DNA from 3 places in the Silvimonas sp. genome. Region 1 is predicted to be linked to each of the others. Evidence: predicted binding sites of a transcription regulator. Region 1 holds the regulator's gene; each other region holds the start of a gene.
The links. The regulator sigma-54, encoded in region 1, starts transcription at its own class of promoters, with help from an activator protein. The targets are predictions, from matches to a motif close to CTGGCACGCTTCATGCTT.
Positions count from the first base shown of each region.

Region 2: a site for sigma-54 is predicted at 1,349-1,366, ahead of glnA (type I glutamate--ammonia ligase). Genes of this name have one in related genera too.
Region 3: a site for sigma-54 is predicted at 1,425-1,442, ahead of P4L78_RS14595 (type II asparaginase). Genes of this name have one in related genera too.

Region 1 covers NZ_JARLJK010000009.1:103,006-105,280, reverse strand. The annotation lists gene lptB (LPS export ABC transporter ATP-binding protein) at 1-88, shown strand, start outside; gene P4L78_RS00695 (RNA polymerase factor sigma-54) at 149-1,558, shown strand; gene hpf (ribosome hibernation-promoting factor, HPF/YfiA family) at 1,605-1,934, shown strand; gene ptsN (PTS IIA-like nitrogen regulatory protein PtsN) at 2,250-2,275, shown strand, end outside.
Region 2 covers NZ_JARLJK010000131.1:54,894-57,168, forward strand. The annotation lists gene glnA (type I glutamate--ammonia ligase) at 1-1,245, opposite strand, end outside; gene P4L78_RS15440 (rhodanese-like domain-containing protein) at 1,662-2,114, shown strand; gene aroE (shikimate dehydrogenase) at 2,271-2,275, shown strand, end outside.
Region 3 covers NZ_JARLJK010000122.1:406,669-408,943, forward strand. The annotation lists gene P4L78_RS14595 (type II asparaginase) at 197-1,264, opposite strand; gene P4L78_RS14600 (cupin domain-containing protein) at 1,547-1,909, shown strand; gene P4L78_RS14605 (hypothetical protein) at 2,003-2,275, opposite strand, start outside.

The DNA.
Region 1 (2,275 bases):
CTCCGTGATGGCATCCGGGCATCCGGCCGAAATCATTGCCAACGAACAAGTGCGCAAGGTTTACCTGGGCGAACATTTCCGCATGTAACCGCGCCATGCACAAAGCGCCGATCAACCGCCACCCTCTTTGTCTGGATATAAACGCAGCATGAAGCAATCCCTTCAACTGCGTCTTTCGCAGCAACTGAACCTCACCCCGCAGCTGCAGCAGTCGATCAAGCTGTTGCAGTTGTCCACACTCGATTTTCAGACGGAAATCGAGCGTTACCTGCTGGAAAATCCGCTGCTGGAACAAGATGGTGGGGGCAGCAACCCTTCCGACAGTCCCGAACCTGTTTCCGGCGAGAGCGACAGCACCCCGCAAGAACCGGCCTACGATGGCAGCGGCGACGACATGAACTGGGGTAGCGGCACCGGCAATGCGCGCAACGGTGACGATGATGACGACTTCGATCCGGCCACCCAGGTCGCCAAAGAGCTGACGCTGCGCGAGCATCTGCTGGATCAAGCCGGGGTGCTGCGTTTGCCCGAGCGCGACCATGCTGCCCTGGCTTTCATGATCGACGCAGTGGACGATGAGGGATTTTTACCAATGTCCCTCGAAGAATTACTGGAACAAATCCCGCTGGAGATCGTCACACATCTGGAGCTTGAAATTGATGACCTGGCCGTAGCACTGGCCAGACTCAAGCAGTTTGATCCCGTTGGGGTGGGTGCCCGCAATACTGCGGAGGCTTTGGGCCTGCAGTTGCGCCTGGTTGCACCTTCTCCCGCTTGCGAGCTGGCACGACAGATCGTCGGACAACATCTCGATTTATTGGCCGGGCGTGACTACACTAAGCTCAAAAGGTTACTGAAATGTGACGACGCGGCACTGAAAGCCGCGCAAAGTGTGATCACCAGTCTGAATCCGCGCCCGGCAGCACAATGGGCGGCATTGACACCACGTTACGTTGTACCTGACGTACTGGTGCAAAAGATCAAGGGGCAATGGCAGGTGAGACTCAATCCAGCCGCGATGCCGCGGTTGCGCATCAATCAAGTCTATGCAGATATCCTGCAACGTAGCGAAGGCGGTGTGCTGGCGCGCGAGTTGCAAGAAGCCAAATGGCTGGTGAAAAGCGTGCAACAACGCTTTGAAACCATTCTGCGGGTCGCTCAGGCCATCGTTGAACGCCAGCGTGCGTTTTTCGAACATGGTGAAGTCGCCATGCGCCCGCTCGTCCTGCGCGATATCGCCATGGAACTGGATCTGCATGAATCCACCGTGTCCCGCGTTACCACCCAGAAATACATGACCAGCCCGCGTGGGCTGCTGGAGTTCAAATACTTCTTCGGCAGTCACGTTGACACCGAAGCTGGTGGCGAATGTTCGGCCACTGCCATCAAAGCGCTCATCAAACAGATGATCCAGAACGAAGACAAAACCCGGCCGCTCTCAGATAGCGCCATTGCCGAAGCTTTATCCGGGCAAGGGATCGTGGTTGCGCGGCGAACCGTTGCCAAGTACAGGGAGGGCATGAACGTTCCACCCGTCAATCTGCGCAAAAACCTGTAGCCCTTATCGGTGCAGTGTCTTAATGGCTTACCAGAAGGAGAATGCCATGAACCTCAACATCAGCGGACATCACGTTGAAGTGACCCCGGCCTTACGGGAATACGTTACCAGCAAGCTCGACCGGATAACGCGACACTTCGACCAGGTTGTAGACGTCAGCACGATTCTGTCTGTAGAAAAATTGCAGCAGAAAGCCGATGTCACAGTGCGGGTTCGCGGAAAAGACATCCACGTTGAGGCATCAGACAAGGATATGTATGCGGCCATTGATTTACTGGTCGACAAACTTGATCGGCAGATTGTGAAACACAAAGAATGCTTGATGGATCATCGCGGCGAAGCGATCAAACATCAGCAAACCGTCGAAGAGGAATGACTTTCCGGCATTAACCAGTCCTTTGATACAACAAACGGGAGCCAATAATACTGGTTCCCGTTTTTGTTTATGCATTCTGGGCGGTACAATAGTATTGGTTGTGCAGTGCAATGGCACGTTAATGGGGCAAGATTGCGCTGTCCTGGCTAATAAATTGCGCAATACTTATCAAATTGCACCGTAAATGCGGTGTGGTTCGCAGTTCCAGTGAGCACTATCCAGACCGGTGAATAGAGCAAAAGCAGCCATCGGAATTCGTCACAGGTGGGGCGCGCAGGATACGCCCGCCGCTTTGGTCAGTGAGTCGGCAACACGATGAGTCTGATATCCAGAATTCTGCC
Region 2 (2,275 bases), on a different contig from region 1:
CAGCGATGCACACACGGTCGGGATCAACTTGTCTTCTTCTGGCGGCAGATCGTACAGGTTCTTGTCTGCAGGATCGCCAGGATGGATCTTGTTCTGGATACCATCCAGACCAGCCATCATCAGTGCAGCGAAGCACAGGTACGGGTTGGCCAATGGATCCGGGAAGCGAGTCTCGATACGACGGCCCTTGTCGGACGCAACGTGCGGGATACGGATCGAAGCAGAACGGTTCTTGGCGGAGTAAGCCAGTTTCACCGGTGCTTCATAATGCGGAACCAGACGCTTGTACGAGTTGGTACCCGGGTTGGTGATGGCGTTCAGTGCGCGAGCGTGCTTGATGATACCGCCGATGTAGAACAGGGCAGTTTCAGACAGGCCAGCGTAGCCGTTACCTGCGAACAGGTTCTTGCCATCTTTCCAGATCGACTGGTGCACGTGCATGCCCGAACCGTTGTCGCCAACGATAGGTTTTGGCATGAAAGTAGCGGTCTTTCCGTACTGGTGAGCAACGTTATGCACCACGTACTTCAGAACTTGAGTCCAGTCAGCGCGTTGGGTCAGGGTGCTGAACTTGGTGCCGATTTCGTTCTGGCCAGCGTTTGCCACTTCGTGGTGGAACACTTCAACCGGGATGCCCAGTTCTTCAAGTACCAGCACCATGGAGGCGCGGATGTCTTGATGGCTGTCGACCGGAGGAACCGGGAAGTAACCGCCTTTCAGGCGTGGGCGGTGGCCCATGTTGCCGCCTTCAAATTCCAGGCCAGTAGCCCAGGCGCCTTCTTCCGAACCGATCTTGACGAACGAACCGGACAGATCTGCGTTCCAGCGAACGTTATCAAAAATGAAGAATTCTGGTTCTGGACCGAAGTAAGCTGTGTCACCAATACCCGAAGCCTTCAGGTAGGCTTCAGCGCGCTTGGCCAGCGAACGTGGGTCGCGGTCATAGCCCTTGCCGGTAGCTGGCTCGATCACGTCACATGTCATGAACACGGTCGGTTCGTCGTAGAACGGATCAATGTTGGCAGTGGCCGGATCAGCCATCAGCAGCATGTCCGAAGCCTGAATGCCCTTCCAGCCGGTGATGGACGAACCATCAAATGCGTGGCCGGTTTCGAACCATTCTTCGTCGACTACATGCGACGGCACAGTTACGTGCTGTTCTTTACCAATAGTGTCGGTGAAACGAAGGTCAACGAACTTGATGTCGTTTTCCTTGATCAGCTTGAGTACGTCGGCTACCGCCATCTGAGCTCTCCTTGGTGCAAGAGATAGTTTGAAGTGAGTGTTGTCTCGTCGCCGGCCATGCAAGGTTTGTTCGAGTAAGACCGGCTCGGGTCGGAACGCTATGAAGCAGAAAGTGTGCCAGGGTGTTAACCCCGCCGACAGCCATTGTGCCACAAGAAATCGGCTATTGCGGGTTTTACCTATGCAATCCGATTTGGTGCGCAATTCAACGAAAGGCACCGTTATGGTGCGTTTTGTTGCGGCAAATCTGTGCATGCCGTGCACCGTGTCACAATCACGCAGGCGCTGCGCAACAGGGCTAGAATGCAGAAAACGGCATGAAAAAATTGGGTGGCACGGCTGGCAAATGGCGCTGGCCCGGACCACTCCAGTTGACGTTTTGAAAACGAGATAGAGTCAACGCAAAGGAATCAGCCATGAGTACCGTTAGCACCATTCTGGAAAAAGCCCGCCAGAGAGCGGCCGAATCGGGTCTTGCTTATTCGGGCGCACTCACGCCGGATGAGGCATTTGCGCTGCTGCACGAGGTGCCAGGCACCAAAGTGGTGGATGTGCGCACCCATGCGGAATGGCAGTTTGTGGGCGTGGTGCCCGATGCCTTGCTGATTGAATGGAAACGTTATCCCGACATGGCTTTGAATCCGGAGTTTCTCACCCAGTTAAAAGCGCAGGTCGATCCGCAAAACGTGGTGTTGTTCATGTGCCGCTCTGGCGCGCGCTCGCACGATGCGGCGGTGCTGGCCGCCAAACACGGCTACAGCGAGGTCTACAACATCCTCGAAGGATTTGAGGGTGACAAGGACGAGCAACAACATCGCGGCAAGAGAAACGGCTGGAAAGGTCGCGGTTTGCCTTGGGTTCAAGGGTAACGGGCATCCCGATAACCCGGGATGTTAAAAGCGAGATGGGTGAGGCGCTGGGGATGAACCCAAGGCGTCAAACCCTTCGCTTGCCGCACTGGACAGGACCGCGTCACCAGTCTTTCATAATCACACTTCACCTCTGATTTATTCTCCCCATACACCATGCG
Region 3 (2,275 bases), on a different contig from region 1:
ATCGTCCTTCCCGCGAAGGCGGGAATCCAGCGGCGACGTTCACCGTGGGCCGCCGAGGCTGGGAATGCGAAAAGCACGTAGCCCGGATGAAGCGAAGCGAGAATCCGGGGTGGCAATGATGACCAAGCTAACCCCTATCTCCTCACTTCAGCCAGCAAGAGCGAGACAACCTCGCTCTCGCGCCATACTCTTCCACTCAATACGTATAAAACATCCGCTGAATCTCTTTGGTATCTTTGGTCTTGGTCAGCGCCAGCATCAGCAAGATGCGGGCTTTTTGCGGGCTGAGGGTGTCGGAGACGACGAAGTCAGTTTTGTCGTCATCGTTCTCGCCATTACGCAGGGTGGGGCCGTTGCCGACCCGGGATGAGCGCAGGATGTAGATGCCTTTCTGGCGCAATTCGGTCAGGCGGGCGCGTACGGGCGTGGACAGACTGCCGTCACCGGTACCGGCATAAACGATACCGACATCACCAGCGGCAACAAACGCATCAATTGCGATGGTATTGGCGTTGGCCGAACCATAGGCGATGTCGATGGCGGGCAGATGCTCCATCTTTGATACGTCAAACTCGGTTTCCCAAGTGTGCTTTTTGGTGGTGGCACGATAAAACTGCGGTTTGCCGGAAACGATATAGCCCAAGTCGCCCAGTTCCGGCGAGCGGAAGGTGTTGGCAAGCATGGTGTTGGTCTTGGTGACATCACGAGCGCCGAGGATTTCGTCGTTCATGGCCACCAGCACGCCACGATTGACCGAGTCCGGGCTGCCAGCAACGGCCACCGCGTTATACAGGTTGATCGGGCCGTCGGCGCTGATGGCAGTGGAAGGGCGCATGGAACCCACAATCACTACTGGCTTTTTGCTCTTCACGGTCAAATTGAGGAAATACGCCGTTTCTTCGATGGTGTCGGTGCCGTGAGTGATGACAATGCCATCCACGCTGCTTTGCTTGAGCAATTCGTTCACTCGCTTGGCCAGCACCAGCCAGTTCTCGTTGGTCATGTTCTCACTGGCAATCTGGAATACCTGCTCGCCAGAAACATTGGCCACTTGCTTTAATTCTGGCACCGCTTCGATCAGCTTTTCCACGCCGACCTTGGCTGCGGTATAACCCACCGTGGTCGTGCTGGTGGCGCCAGTCCCGGCGATGGTGCCACCCGTGGCAAGGATCACCACATTGGGCAGTTTGTCGGCGGCGTAAACCACAACAGAACTACACGTGATGGCGACAAATAGTGCGCGTTGCAGCATCTTGGTGAGCATGCGTATCTCCAGACATGGGTTTTCAGGTAGGGTGACGCTTTTGGTCAAACATCGATCAACTCAATAAACTGTCGGCGCTTGCGGCATGCTCAGCCAGGACTGCAGACCGTTGATAAAACATGGTGCAGCAAGGCACGTGGCAGTTTATATGGGTGATTAAAAGCATGATCCGTGCCCTTGGCTGACAACATTGTCGAAAGCACTGTCAGGGAAAACGTTAATACCAATTGCATATCCAGTGGTTGATTTCTGATCTAATTTTTTGATTAAAAAGGAATAATTGTGAAAGTCATCGCCTTCTCCCAGCAGTCGCCGCAAGCCATCGTTGATCATCCCCGGCCGGAGCGTCTGGTGTCTGGCAACCCACAGCGCACCACCTGGCTGCACTACGAAAATGCATCCAAAGAATTTTCGAGCGGAATCTGGGCGTCCGAGCCGGGTAGCTGGCGGATTGAGTTTGGCCCGAATGAAGAAGAGTTCTTCAGCATCATCGAAGGCTTGGCCCGCGTGCATGATGAAAACGGAGAGGTGGTGGAAGTGCGGGCGGGTGAGGCGCTGGTTATCCCGGCTGGCTTCAAAGGCCAGTTTGAAGTGGTCGAGCCGGTGAAAAAGTATTTTGTGGTGCTGGAACGTAACGCGGGCTAAACAGGCGGGGCGAAGGAGTAGCCAACAACAGAAAAGGCCCGGAAAACCGGGCCTTTTCGTTATCTGTACGCATGATGCGATGCATCAAACCGCTTAGTGGCGCTGCTCAACCACCAACGCGTTGTATGGCGCAAACAGATAGAACGGTGCGAACAGCAACTTCCAGCCATGCATATTGCTTTTGACAGTGAAATGCATTTCTTCGCCATCGGTATCAAATACCAGCGGCGGTGTTTTACCCCAATCCAGTTGCGCTTGCAGCGTATGGCGCCCGGGTGGCAGCGGGGCGCTCAGGCAATTGCCCGGCATGGTATGGCCGAGTGGATGTCCATCCAGCAACATGCGCGGCTGACGGCCCAGCGCGCC